Regions from separate parts of the Cupriavidus sp. PB-02 genome, predicted to be linked through region 1. Evidence: predicted binding sites of a transcription regulator. Region 1 holds the regulator's gene; each other region holds the start of a gene.
What was found. The regulator FNR, encoded in region 1, switches genes on or off when oxygen is low (the NO sensors DNR and NnrR bind a similar motif). The targets are predictions, from matches to a motif close to TTGATNNNNATCAA.
Positions count from the first base shown of each region.

Region 2: AC10V3_RS09045 (hemerythrin domain-containing protein) is a predicted target of FNR. The motif match lies at 3,764-3,777, and genes of this name have one in related genera.
Region 3: AC10V3_RS28720 (universal stress protein) is a predicted target of FNR. The motif match lies at 2,314-2,327, and genes of this name have one in related genera.

Region 1 is NZ_CM177694.1:2,814,685-2,820,590, reverse strand. Features, by position in the region: gene ccoO (cytochrome-c oxidase, cbb3-type subunit II) at 1-567, shown strand, start outside; gene AC10V3_RS13215 (cbb3-type cytochrome oxidase subunit 3) at 571-735, shown strand; gene ccoP (cytochrome-c oxidase, cbb3-type subunit III) at 738-1,655, shown strand; gene ccoG (cytochrome c oxidase accessory protein CcoG) at 1,729-3,177, shown strand; gene AC10V3_RS13200 (FixH family protein) at 3,240-3,449, shown strand; gene AC10V3_RS13195 (hypothetical protein) at 3,446-3,691, shown strand; gene fnr (fumarate/nitrate reduction transcriptional regulator Fnr) at 3,740-4,465, opposite strand; gene AC10V3_RS13185 (sulfite exporter TauE/SafE family protein) at 4,543-5,301, shown strand; gene scpB (SMC-Scp complex subunit ScpB) at 5,857-5,906, shown strand, end outside.
Region 2 is NZ_CM177694.1:1,885,736-1,891,641, forward strand. Features, by position in the region: gene AC10V3_RS09025 (porin) at 1-959, opposite strand, end outside; gene AC10V3_RS09030 (hypothetical protein) at 1,174-1,404, shown strand; gene AC10V3_RS09035 (Bug family tripartite tricarboxylate transporter substrate binding protein) at 1,618-2,583, shown strand; gene AC10V3_RS09040 (type 2 periplasmic-binding domain-containing protein) at 2,728-2,946, shown strand; gene AC10V3_RS09045 (hemerythrin domain-containing protein) at 3,041-3,661, opposite strand; partial or broken gene AC10V3_RS09050 (hypothetical protein) at 3,804-4,184, opposite strand; gene AC10V3_RS09055 (VOC family protein) at 4,329-4,709, opposite strand; partial or broken gene fghA (S-formylglutathione hydrolase) at 4,869-5,708, opposite strand; gene AC10V3_RS09065 (S-(hydroxymethyl)glutathione dehydrogenase/class III alcohol dehydrogenase) at 5,719-5,906, opposite strand, start outside.
Region 3 is NZ_CM177695.1:1,737,860-1,743,765, forward strand. Features, by position in the region: gene paoC (aldehyde oxidoreductase molybdenum-binding subunit PaoC) at 1-676, shown strand, start outside; gene AC10V3_RS28705 (universal stress protein) at 716-1,549, opposite strand; gene AC10V3_RS28710 (Hsp20/alpha crystallin family protein) at 1,576-1,995, opposite strand; gene AC10V3_RS28715 (hypothetical protein) at 2,082-2,237, opposite strand; gene AC10V3_RS28720 (universal stress protein) at 2,412-2,867, shown strand; gene AC10V3_RS28725 (phosphoribosyltransferase family protein) at 2,982-4,307, shown strand; gene AC10V3_RS28730 (3-deoxy-7-phosphoheptulonate synthase) at 4,363-5,505, opposite strand; gene AC10V3_RS28735 (glycosyltransferase family 4 protein) at 5,623-5,906, opposite strand, start outside.

The sequences.
Region 1 (5,906 bases):
GTCCAGATCGTGCCGCTGTTCTTCCAGCACTCCACCACCGAGCCGGATCCGGGTATCACCCCGTATTCGCCGCTGCGGCTGATGGGCCGGGATATCTATATCCGCGAAGGCTGCGTCGGCTGCCACTCGCAGCAGGTGCGCACGCTGCAGGCCGAGACCGAGCGCTACGGCCACTTCTCCACCGCTGGCGAGTCGGTCTTCGACCATCCGTTCCTGTGGGGCTCCAAGCGTACCGGGCCTGACCTGGCGCGCGTCGGCGGCCGCTATTCGGATGACTGGCAACGCATCCACCTGCGCAATCCGCGCGATGTGGTGCCGGAATCGGTGATGCCGTCTTACCCGTGGCTCGAAAAGGCCGAGTTGCCCACCAACGATATCCAGGCGCGCATGCGCGCACTGGTCAAGCTGGGCGTCCCCTACAGCGAAGCCGGGATTGCAAAGGCACCGGACGAGCTCAAGGGCAAGACCGAGGAAGACGCGCTGGTGGCCTACCTGCAAGGGCTGGGCACCAACCGCCGCAACGTGCGCGTTGAAACCGCCGCTGCCCCGGCACCGGCCAAGGAGTAAGCCATGGCCATGATCACTGCCATTGCGACCGTCGTGTCGATGGTCGTCTTCCTGGGGATCTGCTGGTGGGCGTGGTCCGCCGGCCGGCAGTCCGCCAATCGGGAATCCGCCATGCTGCCGTTCGCACTGCCTGACGAAACCACGACAACATCGAGCCGGAACACCTAGCCATGAGCGATTTCTTTTCCGATTTCTGGAGTTACTACATTGCCGCGATCGCGCTCGTCGGCATCGTCTGGTGCGTCTGGCTGCTGTTCTCGCAACGCAAGATCACCAAGACCGCCGGCGCCACCGAGGACACCGGCCACGTCTGGGACGGCGACCTGCGCGAGCTGAACAACCCGCTGCCGCGCTGGTGGATGTGGATGTTCCTGCTGACCTGCATTTTCGGGCTGGCCTACCTGGTGCTCTACCCCGGCCTGGGTTCGTACGCCGGCGTGCTGAAGTCCTCGACGCAAGGCGAACTGGCCGCCCACCGCGCGGCGCAGGAGCAGATGCAGAAGGAGATCTATGCCAAGTACCTGAAGATGGACGTCAAGCAGGTGGCGGGCGACCCGCAGGCGCGCGAGATCGGCCAGCGCCTGTTCCTGAACTACTGCGCGCAATGCCATGGTTCCGATGCACGCGGCAGCCGCGGCTTCCCGAACCTGACCGACGGCGACTGGCTCTACGGCGGCGAGCCGGAAACGATCCAGCAGACCATCACGAAGGGCCGCAATGGCGTCATGCCTCCGTTTGCCGCGACCATCGACGCCAAGCTGGCAGGGGACGTAGCGCAGTACGTGCGTTCTCTGTCGGGCCTGTCGTCGGATCCGATTCGTGCCTCGCGTGGCGAGGGCACCTTCAAGTCGACCTGCGCGGCTTGCCACGGTGCCGGCGGCAAGGGCAACCAGGCACTGGGTGCGCCGAACCTGTCCGACAAGGTCTGGCTCTATGGCAGCTCGGAAGCCAGCATCGTCGACGCCATCCTGAAGGGGCATAACAACCACATGCCCGCGCATGAGGAAATCCTGACGCCCGAGCGCATCCGGATGCTGACCGCCTATGTCTGGGGGCTGTCCAATACCGGCGGAGGTGCCGGGCAATGACAGGCGACTCATGTGAGCGGGCGCTGGCCGCCCGCGGGAGACCACGCCCATGAACGCACCCGGGAGGCAAGAGATGGCCCGGGCGGCCGACCCACAGCGGTCGGCTGCTGTGCCTGGCGAATCCTCTGACGAAACACTGTATGAGGTCCGCCGCAAGATCTATCCGCGCTCGGTGACGGGCGCCTTTTCCAGCTGGCGGGTCTGGCTGGTGATCCTGACCCAGCTGGTCTACTACGGCACGCCCTGGCTGCAATGGAATGGCCGCCAGGCCGTGCTGTTCGACCTTGGGGCGCGCAAGTTCTACATCTTCGGGCTGGTGCTGTGGCCGCAGGACGTCATCTACCTGGCGGTGCTGCTGGTCATTTCGGCGCTGGCGCTGTTCCTGTTCACGGCGATCGCGGGGCGCCTCTTCTGCGGTTACGCCTGTCCGCAGACGGTCTACACCGAGATCTTCATGTGGATCGAGCGGCGGATCGAGGGCGATCGCATCGCACGCATTCGCCTGGACGGTGATCCCTGGAGCCTGCGCAAGCTGCGCCTGAAAGCGACCAAGCACTTCCTGTGGGTACTGATCGCGCTGTGGACCGGATTTACCTTCATCGGCTATTTCGCGCCGATCCGCGAGTTGGGCGGAGAGGTACTGGCGCTCTCGCTCGGGCCATGGCAGGCGTTCTGGATGCTGTTCTACGCGTTCGCCACCTGGGGCAACGCCGGCTTCATGCGCGAGCAGGTGTGCAAGTACATGTGCCCGTATGCGCGCTTCCAGAGCGTGATGGTGGACCGCGACACCTATGTCGTCACCTACGACGTTGGCCGCGGCGAGCCGCGCGGCAGTCGTTCGCGCAAGACCGACCACTACAAGGCGGGCCTGGGCGATTGCGTCAACTGCAGCATCTGCGTGCAGGTGTGCCCGACCGGGATCGATATCCGCGACGGCCTGCAGTACGAGTGCATCGGCTGCGGCGCCTGCATCGACGCCTGCAACCAGGTCATGGACAAGATGGACTATCCGCGCGGCCTGATCCGGTACACCTCGGAAGACGCGATGCGCAAGGGCCTGTCCGCGGCGGCGTCGCGCAAGCGGCTGCTGCGTCCGCGCGTGATCATCTATTCGGTGATCTGGATTGCGTTGATGGCGGGCTTCGTGGCCTCGATTGCGCTGCGCACGCCGCTGAAGGTGGACATCATCCGCGACCGCGGCGCGCTGGGCCGCGAAGTGGAAGGGCGCTGGATCGAGAACGTCTATCGGCTGCAGCTGATCAACACGACCGAAGGACCGATGCGCATCAGCGTGCGCGCCGACAGCGACGAGCTGAAGAACCTGACGGTTGAATACGACAAGCAGGCCGAAGCGCTGGCGCCGACCTCCAACCGGCTGTTGCCGATCCGCATCCGCGTTCCGATTGAGAACGCGGCGCAGGGTACGCACAAGATCAGCGTGACGGTCACGAGCGAAGGCACGGAGCGGGGGAGTGCCGAAATCCGGCAATCCACCAGTTTTATCGTGCCGCGCGATTTGTAAAGCTAGGATGGTGTGGCGCGGTTATGGATCCGCGCCGCACCGCTGCAGATAAGGGGGGCAAGATGAATCGGCAAGGCAATCCGTGGTGGAAGGAACCGTGGCCGTGGCTGTTGATGAGCGGCCCGCTGGTGGCGATGGTGGCGTGTGGCGTGACCATCTGGCTCGCGTCCTCGCATCCTGACCTGCCGGTGCAGGGGGCAACGCGGCATGGACTGGTGGTCGAGAAGGTCGGAGCCGCGCCGCGCAAGGCTGCCGCAGCGAGGCAACCATGAGGCTGCGCTGGCTGATGTGGGTACTGTGGCCCGGGTTCCTGATGGCGGGCTTTGCAACCGCGACGGTCTTTTCGGTCGTGGATCCGGGCGACCTGAAGTTCTTCGGCCACCCGGTCGACGCGTCACGCGAGTCGGTCTATACGATCGGCTTCCTGTTGGCGTGGGCGTTCTGCGCGCTGTCCAGCGGGCTCACGCTCTACACCATGCCGACCCGGCTCAGCGATACCGACGAACTTGAATGACGTTTGAAATTGCCATCGCCGGTGCGGCGATGGCAGTGCGATGCGCGCTCAGCAGGAGCGGCTGTAGAGTTGCTTGATGCCGGCGATGTCCACCAGCTTGACGTGGCGCTGGCGAATCTGGATCAGGCCCGCTTCGGCAAAGCGGGAGAACAGGCGGCTGACGGTTTCGAGCTTCAGGCCCAGGTAGCTGCCGATCTCTTCGCGGCTCATGCGCATGACGAATTCGGAGGCCGAATAACCGCGCGCCGACAGGCGCTCGGACAGGTTGATCAGGAAGGCGGCCAGCCGTTCCTCGGCGCGCATTGAGCCCAGCGTCACGAGCATCAGCTGGTCGTGCGTGATCTCCTTGCCCATCAGGCGCAGGAACTGGTGCTGCAGCGACGGCAGCCCGGCGGACAAGGTCTGCAGTTCGTTCATGCGCACCACGCAGACTTCGGTATCTTCCAGCGCCGTGGCATCCGATGCGTGCTGCATTTCACCCAGCCCGTCGAGGCCGACGATTTCGCCGGGGAGGTGGAAGCCGGTAATCTGCGAACGGCCGTCTTCGGTGGTGACGTGCGTCTTCAGCGTACCGAAGCGGATGGCATAGACAGCGGTGAGCGGATCGCCCATGCGGTACAGGGTCTCGCCTTTATGAACGCGAATGCGTTCCTGCACCAGCGTGTCCATCTTGGCAAGATCTTGCTGGGACATGCCTACCGGAAGGCACAGTTGCCCCATCGCGCATGTGGAGCAACGGGGCGACATCTCGGTAATGGGAATGGAGGTGAGCAATTGGAACCTGCAAGAATGGCTGCGAGGGCACGACCCCAACATTTTACCGTGCGATGTGATGCGGCAGGGAGTCAGAATTGACATTTGGTGTGCTTATTAGCGTTTTTCTGCTGGCCCTGCTTGGCGGGGTGCATTGTGCCGCCATGTGTGGCGGCCTTGCCCTCGCGGTGGAACAGCGGCGCGACGCCATCGCGACGGTGAACTTCGTGAAAAACCGGACCGCGTGGTTCGGTGAGTTGCTGGCAATGCACATCGGCAGGATCTCGACCTATATGCTGCTGGGTGCGTTGTTGGGCGCGGTCGGTGCCACCGCATGGAAGCAGGACTACCTGCCGGTGCAGCGCTGGCTGTTCGGTGCGGGCAGCGCCATGCTGCTGTGGTCGGGCTGGCGGCTGCTTCAGGGCAATGCGTTCACCCTGGCCTGGCTCGAGCGCTTGGCGGCATGCGCCACCGCTACGGTGGCTGGCCAGCTGGGCCGCCTGGCCGGCGGCATGCCGGCATTCGTGCGGGCCCGTGGCGGGCTGGCGCGGCGCTATGGGGTGGGGCTGGCCTGGGGCCTGGTGCCGTGCGGCATGGTCTATGGCGCGCTGACGCTGGCACTGCTGGCGGGCAACGCCGGCTCGGGGGCGCTGGTGATGGGCGTGTTCGGGCTGGGCACGCTGCCCAACCTGCTGGTGCTGTCCGGCCTGTCGGGCTACCTGCGCACGCTGTCCAGGCGGCGTGGCATACGCCTGGGGGCTGGGGTCGCGGTGATGGCGTTCGGCGGGCTGGGCATCGCCCGAGCGGTGCTGCTGCCACATTCCCTGGCCGGGCAGGGTTTCTGCCTGGTGTTCTGAGGCGCCGCCGCCGCATGGCGCAACGGATGATGGTTGCAGGCTGGGGCGGGAATGCCATACAATCGCCTGCATTGCGGTATCGCGCGGCGCGATGTGGCGAGCAGCGCCAGGCGGCCTTCATATCAGAAGGCGCGCTCAGGGGCTACGGGAAGCGGAAGGTTTTCGAGGCCCGGCCCGTCCCGCGGTCCATCCGGTTCAAAAGATCTGGCTCAAAAGTCCGGCTGGCACCGCGGTGTTGGAGATGCCGGCCTTGCTCCCGATATCCGTTTTTTCTTGCGTCCGAGGCGTTCAGTTCGCCGACAGCATCGTCCGTTGAGTGCGGGCGCGCGACGCAAGGGGTTCGCTGACCGGCCCAAGACGGCCTGCGAACGATCTCCTGCCGGACCGACCCGGCATTCGATGCAAAGAAAGGGAAGTGCACGGCTTGGATGCGGCAGGCATCCGGGTTAGCTGCGCAATGAGATGGCGATGGCATTCGGCATCGCTGTATCCAAAATCTCCGGTGCCCCGGATCCGTCCGGGAGCAGGTGCAAAGACAGGCTGCACACCATCAACATGAATACCCAAGAGGCGAAGATCGTCCTCGAGACGGCGCTGATCTGCGC
Region 2 (5,906 bases), 930 kb from region 1:
GCGTCGGTGCGCTTTGAGAAAGCGTAGTCAGCCGATGCCACGAAAAGCCAGGGATCGGCGTTGGTACCTGCGAAGTCCTGGTAGTAAGCCCCGGCATTGAGCGTCAGCGACGCTACCGCCTGCCAACGCGCCCCGGCCCACCAGAGATTGGAGCGTTGGGTTGCCTGACCAACGGGTGCTCCTGGAAACAGTGCGCCGTCGTACGCCTTCGCCCAACGGTAGCCCGTATAGATCGTGACGCTTCCGACGGAGTAGGTTCCGGCAACGACCGCCCGCCGCGTGGTTGCGTCCGGCGTGGAGGTCGTGGTGCCGGTGTTGATTTCGTCATACGCCGTAGCGAGGCTAAAGCCTCCGGAAGAGTAGGTCAGATTGCCGCCGAACTCGCGTCCGATCTTTGCTTCCCCCGGGATTTCGCTCCCATTGACCCTGGTGCTGTCCGAACCAAAGCTGTACATCGCCGATGCCTTGAGACCGCCGAACTGACCAACATATTTGGCAGTGTTATCGGCGCGCGATGCCAGCGCGATGTCCTGCACAAGCAAGGAGTATCTCGGAGCGAGACCGATTGGGTCGATCTCCCCTGCGATATCGAAGAGTGGGTTGTTTTGCCTGCCCAGCAGAAATGTTCCCCACCGTCCCCGCAGGCCCACATATGCGCTCCGCCCGAAAAGTCGTCCCCCTTGCGCGGAGCGCGCAGTATCGGATTCGAAGCCACTTTCGAGGACAAACAGAGCCTTCAGGTTGCTGCCCAGGTCCTCAATGCCGCGCAGCCCCCAACGTGAGCCCGAGAGGTTACCTGGCGTCATGCGAACGACGTCATGTCCGCCATTGGGCTGATGGTTGGCGTACTCAATGCCAGCATCTACCACACCATATAGCGTAATGTTGGATTGACCGTAGGCAGCGGAAGAGCAGATCACTGCGGTGGATACGGCCGACAGCTTCAGTCGGGACATCATTCTTTCTCCTGTGTTTATGTGGCTTATCGTCTCGACGAGGAATATTTCATTCCGTTTTGATTCGGCATATGCGTTCTGCATGGCGACTCGGAGGCCCGTCGATGTCATCATCACGCCGCGGCATCAGGTGTCTGCGAGACACGTACACCGATGTGCCAGGCGTCAGCCTGCGAAAGTTCCTTCAGCCGGCGCAGTGGCTTCAACAGCAAGTGCCATGCCTGAGATTGATCAAGACAGAGTGGGAGGCTGCGATTCGGCCATGCGCAGCGTGGCTCCGGATGAAGGCGCGCTTGCGCTGCCTGCTGATGCGATGTCGAAGCGGTGTCTTTCCTGTGTTTATGAAAGACGGATTGTTGGTGTGGGCGACAGTAAGGCCGCAATGTCAGATTGGCTTATTCATGGCAAGCGCGCTTCCGTGTCGCCCTTGCACAGCGAACAAAAATGATCGCCTAAACGGTGGACGCCCCCGTCAGAGGTTTGACGGTTAGCGCAGCTTACAGGCTGGGCTAGAAAAGACGACGCGACAAAGGTTAGCCCTATCGCCAAGAATCAATAAAACGCAACTGACCCGAAACGCTGGATTGCGTTCGCGATTGGCGCCAATACCACCAGCTATGCTGGAGATCACCGCGAGTGATCCTTCGTAAAGGAATATCCGATGCGACTATCAATCTCTGGCCCGATGCTGCTGGCCTCGCTGATTGCCTTGCCCATTGCTGGAGCGAATGCGAAGGAGGAGGGGCGCCCTCCGCTAAGGCTTGTCGTGCCATACGCGGCCGGAGGCACGACTGACTACGTCGCCCGGCTTCTGCAGAAGCCGCTTGGCGAACTATTGAACCAGCCGGTCATCGTGGAAAACAAGCCTGGCGCGGCCGGGGCGATCGGTACGGACTACGTTGCGAAGGCTTCGGCTGATGGAAACACCATCCTGTTCGGCAACCAGGGACCGAACGCGATCGTTCCATCCCTGAGAAGAACGCCTTACGATGCGCTGCGGGACCTTCAACCGCTAACGACAATCGCCTTCATGCCATTGGTATTGATGGTATCGGCAGAGAAGGGTCCCAAAACGCTAAAGGCTTTTATGGAGCAAGCGCGTCAGCCGGATGCTAGCGTCAACTACGGTTCATCAGGGATTGGCTCGCTTGCGCACCTGACGGGAGTCGAGTTTTCCCGCCTCGGCAAGCTTGACATGACGCACATTCCTTATCAGGGCGGATCGCTGGTCGCCAGAGGCTTGCTTCAGGGAGACATCCAGTGCAGCTTCGTGAGCGCGATTGAATCTGTAGCACTGGTGCAATCGGGAAAGATGCGATTCCTCGGCGTAGCGGCACGCCAGCGCATGGCCTCGCTACCCGAGGTCCCGGCGATTGCCGAAGATTTGCCGAGATTTGAAAGCGTCTTGTGGTTTGCGGCGTTCGCGCCCAGAGGCACCAGCGACGTCGATGCGAGGCGGCTTCGCGGCGCCCTGGTCAAGGCGGTAGAGCGTCCGGAGTTCCGCAAGTACCTTGCGGACCATCACGCGGAAGCCAGGGCCAGTACACCGGAAGAACTGACGCAGCTTATCCGGAAGGACATGGCGCATTGGGGCGGCGTGGCCCGTACGGCCAAGATTCCCATGTAATGCCGGAGGAGGTCGAATCCTTTCCGGAGTTATTTCCCGACGCAACGGACGCTGACGTAAATCGAAGCAATCTACACTTCACGGCTACCGACGTGGGCGGACGAACGCATATCCGACCCGATCTGCGGCAACCTGGCCGTCAATATGCTGCTGGGCCCCGCGGGGCTGCCTGCCGACATCGTCAACAGCCTCGCCACGCTGGTGCGGCAGTCGGTCACGGAATCGGAGGCCGTCAGGAATGTGCGGGAGCAGCTTGGCAGCCAAGACACGCCATTGACCGGCGAAGCCCTGCAGCGCTTCATCGCGCGCACGGGGTCGATCTATCAGGCCATGATCAGGACGGTAGGGCTCAAAATGGAATGATGGCCGCGCTGAAACCGGGCGCGCTCATGGCGGGCACCGGTCCACGGCAAAAGTTCTGGGCCGAGGCCCGGCAGTGCCGCGAAACGACCGACGTTCAGTGCATGGACGCGTTCGCTTCGCTGTCGATCTGCTTGCGCAAGGTTGCAAAGCGCTTCTCCACATTGGCGCCAAATAGGGGATCGGCACTGGCCCAATCGATCGCGGCGACCTCCGCCCAGTCCGCTTCGGTCAGGAACCGGGCGGCACGCGACATGACCTGTTTCTCCTCGGTGGACAGATGGTTACGGTAGTACACCAGGTACATGGCCGCGGCCGCTTCCAGTGCCGTTCGCGAAGTGACCACTTCGCTCTGGGCTTCGCGCAGGCGATTGAGCAATTCCGCGCCGACCGTGGCGATCACGCGATGTTCCTGCAGTAACCGGCTGATGATGATCCGTGTGCCGGGATCCCGTTCCACGAGCAGCGCGTAGGCAACATCCTCGCGGGGATGGTGCACGCAATCGCCATAGTTGCGCATGTAATGGATGATCGTGGCCATCAGGCCGTAGTCTGGCTGCTCGCCCTGATGGAAAGTGCTGACCTGCTGTTCTAGCAGGTCGAGCAGTGAGGCGAAATGGACATGGTCGGTATGCCAGGCGGCAAGCGGTGACGGGCTGGGGGAGGAAAGCGCGTCGGAAGGTGAAGTCGGCAGCGAGGTGACGAGCGGGGTGGCCATGGCGCCCTCCTGGGAAGCTGGGCAAGCAGATCGTTGAGTCCGATGCGAATTGGGACTCGCGGGGCTCTCATTGACACAGTAGTTGCCCTGCACGATTTGCGTCTGACGCAGATCAAAGCGGCGCCACCTTTCAGGATCATGTGCAGCGGGCCGCGTGCAGCCTTTCCCGGCCTATCTCAGTCCGCATCGCCGTGACGGTGTCTTTGTCCGTCTCAGGCAGGTCGTGGCTCGGATAGCGGGTGATGCGCGCCTGGGTCGGGGCGCGCCGGCGGCGGGCGAGGGCGAGCGGGTTGCCGGCCAGGTAGCCCGCCTCGGTCACCCAGGCGAACAGGGCGTTCAGGATCCGCAACGCAGCGTGCCTCCGTTGCCCGCATGTACCCAGGGTGCTACCGGTGATTCATGAGCGGTGGGGTTCGAACAGCGCGTTCAGGATCACCATGGCCTGGCGCACGCTACCGGGCGATAGCGGCCCGGCAAACGGGCGCCAGTCAGGATGGCTGGGAGACGACGGCCGCTCCCCGCTACAAGATCCTCCACGCCAGCGAGGCTTGTCACACAAAGTGCGGAAGACCCAATTTACATCGCCGCTCCGTGGCGACCAAAGACAGACGGCAAAGCCCACTCATCGCTCTGAACGTACCGCTCAGAGCGATGACACACTTATAGGTTACGCTGGATCGAAACAATAGGTACAAATCTTGTTGCCATCGGGGTCCCGCACATATGCCGCGTATGAGGTGGGGGTGAAGTTCCGGGGACCTGGCGCACCTTCATCCCGGGCGCCCAGGCTGATTGCGGCTTCATGGAAGGCATGGACCGCTGAGCGATTGGGGGCGGAAAAGCTAATGGTCCCACCGTTGGCATACGTGGATGGCAGGCCGTTCCCCGGCTTGGTGACCATGAATTCCGGGCTGTCTACACCCCATAGCGAGGCCGTGTCCAGATTCATGACGCGGCTGATGCCAAGTGCACCGAGAACGCCATCATAGAATGCGCGAGCACGCTCCAGGTCGTTGGTGCCTACAACAATATGGGAAAAGATTGCCATGTTCAAACTCCTTTGTGGGTAGAAAAAGAGTGGACACAATGCGCTATCAAGCATCAGTTGCCGCGCATTGGTCGGGTGTCGCTAAGCCGGCATCAACGTGTCCCGAAGTTGAGCATTCCAACTAGCAGCGCTGGTCAACAACGGGCGGCGGCATCCATTCAGGATGCTTCCATGGAAACGTACGTGATCCTCGATGAATGAAGCGATGAAGTAATAGCCATGGTCGTAGCCTTCATGTCGCCGGAGAATGAGTAACTGACCAATAGCGGCACAAGCCTCTGCAAACGCGTCGGGGAGAAGTTGTTCGTGGAGAAATTGATCCGATAGTCCTTGATCAATCAGGATTCCGTCCACGAAGGGAGGGTGAATCTGCTTCAGCATCAGCGAGGTGGCATCATGATCCGCCCAAACGCTTTTGGTATCGCCGAGGTAGCCGGTGAAAGCCTTCTGGCCCCACGGGCAGCGCGAGGGCGCGGCGATCGGCGCAAACGCGGACACCGAACAGAAGCGCTGCGGATGGCGCTGTGCCAGCACCAGCGCGCCGTGCCCGCCCATGGAATGCCCGAAGATGCCGACGCGGCTGGCATCGCCAGGCAGCGCAGTGGTGACCAGCCCGAACAACTCCTCCGCAACGTAGCTCTCCATGCGCCAGTGGTTGCTCCAAGGCGCCTCGGTGGCGTCGAGGTAGAAGCCGGCACCCACGCCGAAGTCCCAAGCATCGGCCTCACCCGGCACACCCGCGCCGCGCGGGCTGGTGTCGGGCGCCACCAGCATCAGCCCGTGCTCGGCGGCAAAGCGCTGCGCGCCGGCCTTGATCATGACAGTCTCTTCGGTGCAGGTCAGCCCGGCCAGGTAGAACAGCACCGGCACCTTGGCGCCGCCCTGCGCCTGCGGCGGCAGAAACACCGAGAATTTCATCGGCAAGCCGATGATGGCGGAGTCATGCCGGTAGAAGCGCTGCACACCGCCGTGGCAGCCGTGTTGCGAGATCAGTTCCATGGCGAGCGCCTCAGTACAGCACCACCGAGCGGATCGACTCGCCGCGCTTCATCAGGTCGAAGCCTTCGTTGATGCGCTCCAGCGGCAGCGTGTGCGTGATCAAGTCGTCGATATTGAGCTTGCCTTCCATGTACCAGTCGACGATCTTCGGCACGTCGGTGCGGCCGCGCGCGCCGCCGAAGGCCGAGCCCTTCCACT
Region 3 (5,906 bases), on a different replicon from region 1:
CCAGTGGGGCGCCAACAGTTCCACCGCCGGGGTCTATGCGGCCTGCGTCAAGCTGCGCGACACGGTGGCGCAGAAGGCAGGCTTTGCCCCGCAGGAGGCGGTGTTCGACAACGGCCAGATCCGCGCCGGCGGCCGCAGCGTGCCACTGGCCAGCGTGGCGGGTGAAGGCGGCATGGTGGCGGAGGATGTGCTGGAGTTCGGCGACCTCGACAAGCGTTTCCAGCAGTCCACCTTCGGGGCGCATTTTGTTGAAGCCGCGGTCGATGCGGCCACCGGCGAGATCCGCGTGCGGCGCATGCTGGCGGTGTGCGCGGCGGGGCGGATCCTGAATCCCAAGTCGGCGCGCAGCCAGGTGATCGGCGCGATGACCATGGGCGTGGGTGCGGCGCTGATGGAGGAACTCGCGGTCGACAAGCGTGTTGGCTTCTTCGTCAACCATGACCTGGCGGGTTATGAAGTGCCGGTGCATGGCGATATTCCGCATCAGGAGGTCATCTTCCTTGACGAGACCGATCCGGCTTCATCGCCGATGAAGGCCAAGGGTGTGGGGGAGTTGGGGATTTCGGGCGTTGGGGCGGCCGTGGCGAACGCGGTCTACAACGCTACCGGGGTGCGTGTGCGGGATTATCCGATCACGCTGGACAAGCTGATCGGGAAGATGCCGCTGGTGGTCTGATGCGGCCGGCCCGACGTCGGTGCGACCTCGGGCCGGGCTTCAGCGGGACAGGAACACCGGCAGCGCCGCCTGGTGCAGCAACGCCCGGGTGGTGCCGCCGAGCACCAGCTCGCGCAGCCGTGCCCGGCCATAGCCACCCGCGACCAGCACGTCCGCCTGCAGGTCCATGGCCATTCGCGGCAAGACCTCGTCAGGGTTGCCGCCCGGCTCGACATGCAGGTCGGCGCTGACGCCATGACTGGCGAGCCAGTCCGCCAGGCGCACGCCGCTGGCCCGGTCCGGCCCATCCGCGCCGCCTTCGACCACTACGATCGACACGCCAGTGGCACTGGCCAGCCAGGGCAGCGCATCAGCCACCGCCCTGGCGGCCTCGCGCCCGCCGTTCCAGGCGATGGCAACGCGGCCCGGCAGCACCGGGCAGGCACGACCGGGAATCAGCAGCACCGGCCGGCCCGCATGCAGCAGCGCGTATTCCGCGGTGCCCGCCATCGGCGCCGGAATGCCCGCGTCGCCGCCGGGCGGACCGGGCAGGATCAGGTCGGCATAGCGGCCTTCGTCGGCAAGCGCCCATCCGGCTTCCGCCTCGACCACGAAATGCCGGGTCGTGACAGCAGCCGATACCTGGCGCGTTCCCTCCAGCAAGACGGCCTCATGCTCTGCGGCCAGGCGCTGCAAATGGCCGGCCGCGAGCGCGGCGTAGCTGCCGGCTTCCGCGCCGGCGCCACGGAATGGTTCGAGCTGCGTGCCGGTCGCAGTCAGCCCTACGACACTGCCGCCGCTTTGCGCGGCCAGTCGCGCGGCGGCCTCGATGCGGGCGGCGCGGGCATGGTCTTCCCGCAGGTCGACCAGGATGGTCCGGAAGTGCATGGGCATGGCGTGATCCTGTGCGTGGCGGTCCGCTAGCGGACGTTGATGGTCTTCTGTGGCGTGGCTTGCTTCTTGGGCAGCACCAGGCGCAGCACGCCGTTTTCATAGACCGCGTCGACCTTGTCCTCGTCGACGTCGGTATCCAGCGCAAAGGCGCGCCGCATCGTGCCGCGGTAGCGTTCGCGGCGGATCACGCGCTCGCCCTCCTTCTCTTCGCTGGAGCGCTCGACCCTGGCGGAAATCACCACCGTCCCCCGCTCCACCGACACCTCGATATCCTCCTTCCTCGCCCCGGGGATCTCCGCCGTCACCGTATAGTCCCGCTCGGTCTCGCTGACGTCCACCTTGATGCCCCCACCGCCTTCGGCCGCGCCGCGCAGCGTGCGCAGCACTCCCTGGAGCATGTCGCCGATGGGTTCGATGGAGAACGGGTCGTACCTGTTGCTGCCCATGATGCCTCCTTGCTCTGGCGATTGCCGCCCGGCACTTGCAGGTGAGTCCATCGTGACACGGCCGGCCGGCATGGATTTGCGCCGCGTCAACGATGCCTGGGGACGCGCGCCTGCGCAACGGCAACGCCACCCGGCAACGTCCCTGCCAGTTCGACCGGCGCGCAGGTGGCGACGTTCTGCCCCGCACGTGCAGCCCTGCCCTGGCGGGTGATCAGTGCGGGCTGCAGCACCAAGGCGCGCATCAGGGTCCGCCGCCGCCACTTCCAGACCCCCGGCAACGGTTCGCGAAGAAACCCAGCACGATTTGCCTGCGCCGGGTTGATCCGCGTCAAGCCCATATCGCTGCCACCGGCTACGCTAACTGCAACGAATCGCAACAGAAATTCGTCGCCAGTTGCCCCCTCAGGAGACACACCATGTACCAGCGCATCCTGCTCGCCGTGGACGGCAGCCGCTCGTCCGACCTGGCCCTGAGCCAGGCCGTCATCATCGCCCGGGCCACGGGTGCCGAAGTCAAGGTGCTGTACGTGGTGGACGATTCCGATGTCTACTTCGAGGCCAGTTATTTCGACCCGCGCGAGCTGGTCGAAAACCTCATCGCCCATGGCCGCAAGGCGTTGGAGGCCGCCACGGCCCGCCTGGGCGAGGCCGGTATCCGCAGCATCACGCAACTGGACGAGAAGCCGGTGGCGCCGGGGCGGATCTCGGCGACCATCGTCACCGAAGCCGATGCCTGGAATGCCGACCTGATCGTCATGGGCACCCACGGCCGGCGCGGCGTCAGGCGCCTGCTGATGGGCAGCGTGTCCGAAGGCGTACTTGCCAGGGCCAGCAAGCCAGTGCTGCTGATCCGCAGCGAGACCGAAGGCTGACGGCAAGCCGGGACCGCCTGCCCGGCTCCGACCGTATATCACTGCGTATTTCCTGGCCCGGCCCGTCTGGCCTGGCTGCGGCCTCTCCCTCCGCCACCTTCTTCGCTGATTTCCATGAGCCGTTACCAGACGCGTTTCCAGACCCGCGAGCATGCCGGCACGGAGCTGGCCGGGGCCTTGCGCGCCTACCGGGGCACCGGCGCCCTGGTGCTGGCGATACCGCGCGGCGGGGTGCCGGTCGGGCGCATCGTCGCCGATACGCTGGGTGCCGACTTTGACCTGGCGATGGCGCGCAGGATCGCACCCGGCGTGGCCCTGGACGATGCCGGCGCAACCTGGCGCACCGGCGAAGGCGATTCCTGCGGCGAAGCGGACGAGCGGCGCGACGCCCTGTTCGACGAGCTGCGCCGCCAGCGAGCGGTCTATACGCCGCTGCGGCAGCACTGCGACCCGCACGCTCGCGTGGTGATCGTGGTCGACGACGGGCTGGTCAGCGGCGCCACCATGTATGCCGCGCTGGCACGCCTGCGCAAGCGCTATCCGGCGCGCATCGTCTGCGCGCTGCCGGTGGCCGCCAGGGCCGGGCTGGAACGGATCCGCGCGCTGGCCGACGAAGTTGTCTGCCTGGACACGCCGGAGCGCATCGCCAGCCTCGCGCACTACTATCGGGAGTTCCAGCTGGTGAGCGACGACCGGGTCAGGCAACTGCTGGCCAGGACGCCCGCCCAGGCCGGCCCGGGCGCCGGGCAACGGGCGGGCGCCGGCTTGCCATCGCTCAGCGCGGCCGTGCAGGTCCCGTATGGCAGCGGCTGGCTGCCGGCCATGCTCGAATCCGGCCCCGATCCGCTGGGCGTCGTGCTGATGGTCTATGCGGGCGGGGCGCAGCGCCGCGCCGCGCGCAGCCACTACCTGGCGCGCAAGCTGCGGGCCAGGGGCTTCGCCACCATGCTGGTCGACCTGCGCCCTGACAGCCGCGTCGACGACGCCGCGGCTTCCGAGCTGGACGACCTGGCGGCGCGGCTGCGCCAGACGCTGGACTTCCTGCGCGCACGCACGCCCTTTGCCAGCTTGCCGGCGGGCTTGCTCAGTACCGGCAGCGCCGCCGCGGCAGCGGCCCGCGAAGCCGCGGTCAACCCGGACCGGCTCGCGGCCATGGCCTTTGTCGCGGGGCGCGCGGACCTGTCCGGCGACGCAGCCCTGCGAGAGCTTGAAACACCGGTCTTGCTGATGTGCGCCAGCGGCGACCCGGAGAGCATCCGCGTCAACGACCTGGCTTTCGGGCAGATGCGCGGCCCGCGGCAGTTGCGGCTGATCCCGACCAACGGCCGCAGCTTCGAAGACCGCCCGGCGCTGGCGAGCATCGCCAGCCTGACGGCGGACTGGTTCGAACAGCTACTGCCTGCGGCCCCACCCGCCGTGCTCGCCTACGACGCGCACTGAAGCGCCCTGCGCTTGCGCCGGCGGTGAACTGGCCGGCTGTCGATCATCGTCGTTGCTACGGCTTCGAATAGAGCCCGCGGCGTACATTGACCGCCTCGCTAAGCATGTCCAGCACTGCCACCGAATCGTCCCACCCGATGCAGGCATCGGTGATGCTCTGTCCGTAGGTCAATGCAGACGGATTGTGCTCGCCCGGGGTGAACTTCTGCGCGCCGGGGAGCAGATTGCTCTCGACCATGACCCCGAAGATGGCTCGATTGCCGCTGCCTATCTGTTGCGCAACGTCGCGCGCGACATCGATCTGCCGCTGGTGCTGCTTGCTGCTGTTGGCGTGGCTGAAATCCACCATCAGCGAGTTGCCGAGCCCGGCCGCTTCCAGTTCCCGGCAGGCGGCCGCCACGGAATCCGCATCGTAGTTCGGGGCCTTGCCCCCGCGGAGAATGACATGGCAGTCCGGGTTGCCCTTGGTGTGTACCGTCGCCACCTGCCCGTTCTTGTGCACCCCCAGGAAGTGGTGCGGACGCGAGGCGGCCTGAATGGCGTCGATGGCGATCTTGATATTCCCGTCAGTGCCATTCTTGAAGCCGATCGGCGCCGAAATGCCAGAAGCCAGCTCGCGGTGCACCTGGCTCTCGGTGGTGCGGGCACCAATCGCGCCCCAGCAGATCAGGTCGCCGATGTACTGCGGCGAGATCACGTCCAGGAACTCGCCGGCCGCCGGCAAGCCGAGGCGGTTGATGTCGACGAGCAGGCTGCGCGCAATGCGCAGGCCCTCGTCGATGCGGAAGCTCTCATCCAGATAGGGGTCGTTGATCAGCCCTTTCCAGCCCACGGTGGTACGGGGCTTCTCGAAGTACACACGCATCACGATCTCCAGCGACTCGGCGTAGCGCTGCCGCTGCGCCATCAAGCGCCGCGCGTACTCGAGTGCAGCTTGCGGGTCGTGGATCGAGCAAGGTCCCATGATCACAAGCAGCCGGTCGTCCTTGCCGTGCTGCATGCGCGCGATGCGCTGGCGCGTCTGGGTGACCAGGGATTCGACAGGCGTGTTCCGGATGGGGAAGAAACGGATCAGGTGTTCAGGCGGGGGCAGTGGAATGATGTCATCGACGCGCGCGTCGTCGGTCACGCTAGTGCGGTCCGGCGGCGTCTGCCAACCCTCGGCAATGGTGGGCGGTGATTTCTGTGGACCATTCATGGCTGGCTCCTGGGGAACTGGGATAAAAAAATCTCCGGCGGATGCCGGAGATCCAGGTTCGGTTGCGCTACTTTAATCCATGCGCGGCCCTCTCGTCCGCCGGGGCGGCGCGAGACACTAGGTTGACCTGGCTCCACATGCTTCGTCCAGCACGGCAGCCAGGCGCTGCGCCAGGTACTGGAAGCTGTGGTTGCGTTCGACGTACTCCCGCCCAGCGCGCCCCATGCGCTCGCGGGCCTCGAGCGGCGCTGCGGCGATGCTGATGATGGCGTCGGCCAGTGCCTCGGGCTGCTCCGCGCCCACCGTCAGTCCCGCCGCCGAGTCGGCCACCGGATTGTTGGCGGCATTGGAGGCGATGACGATTGGGCGTTCCGCAGCCAGGTAGTCGAACAGCTTGTTCA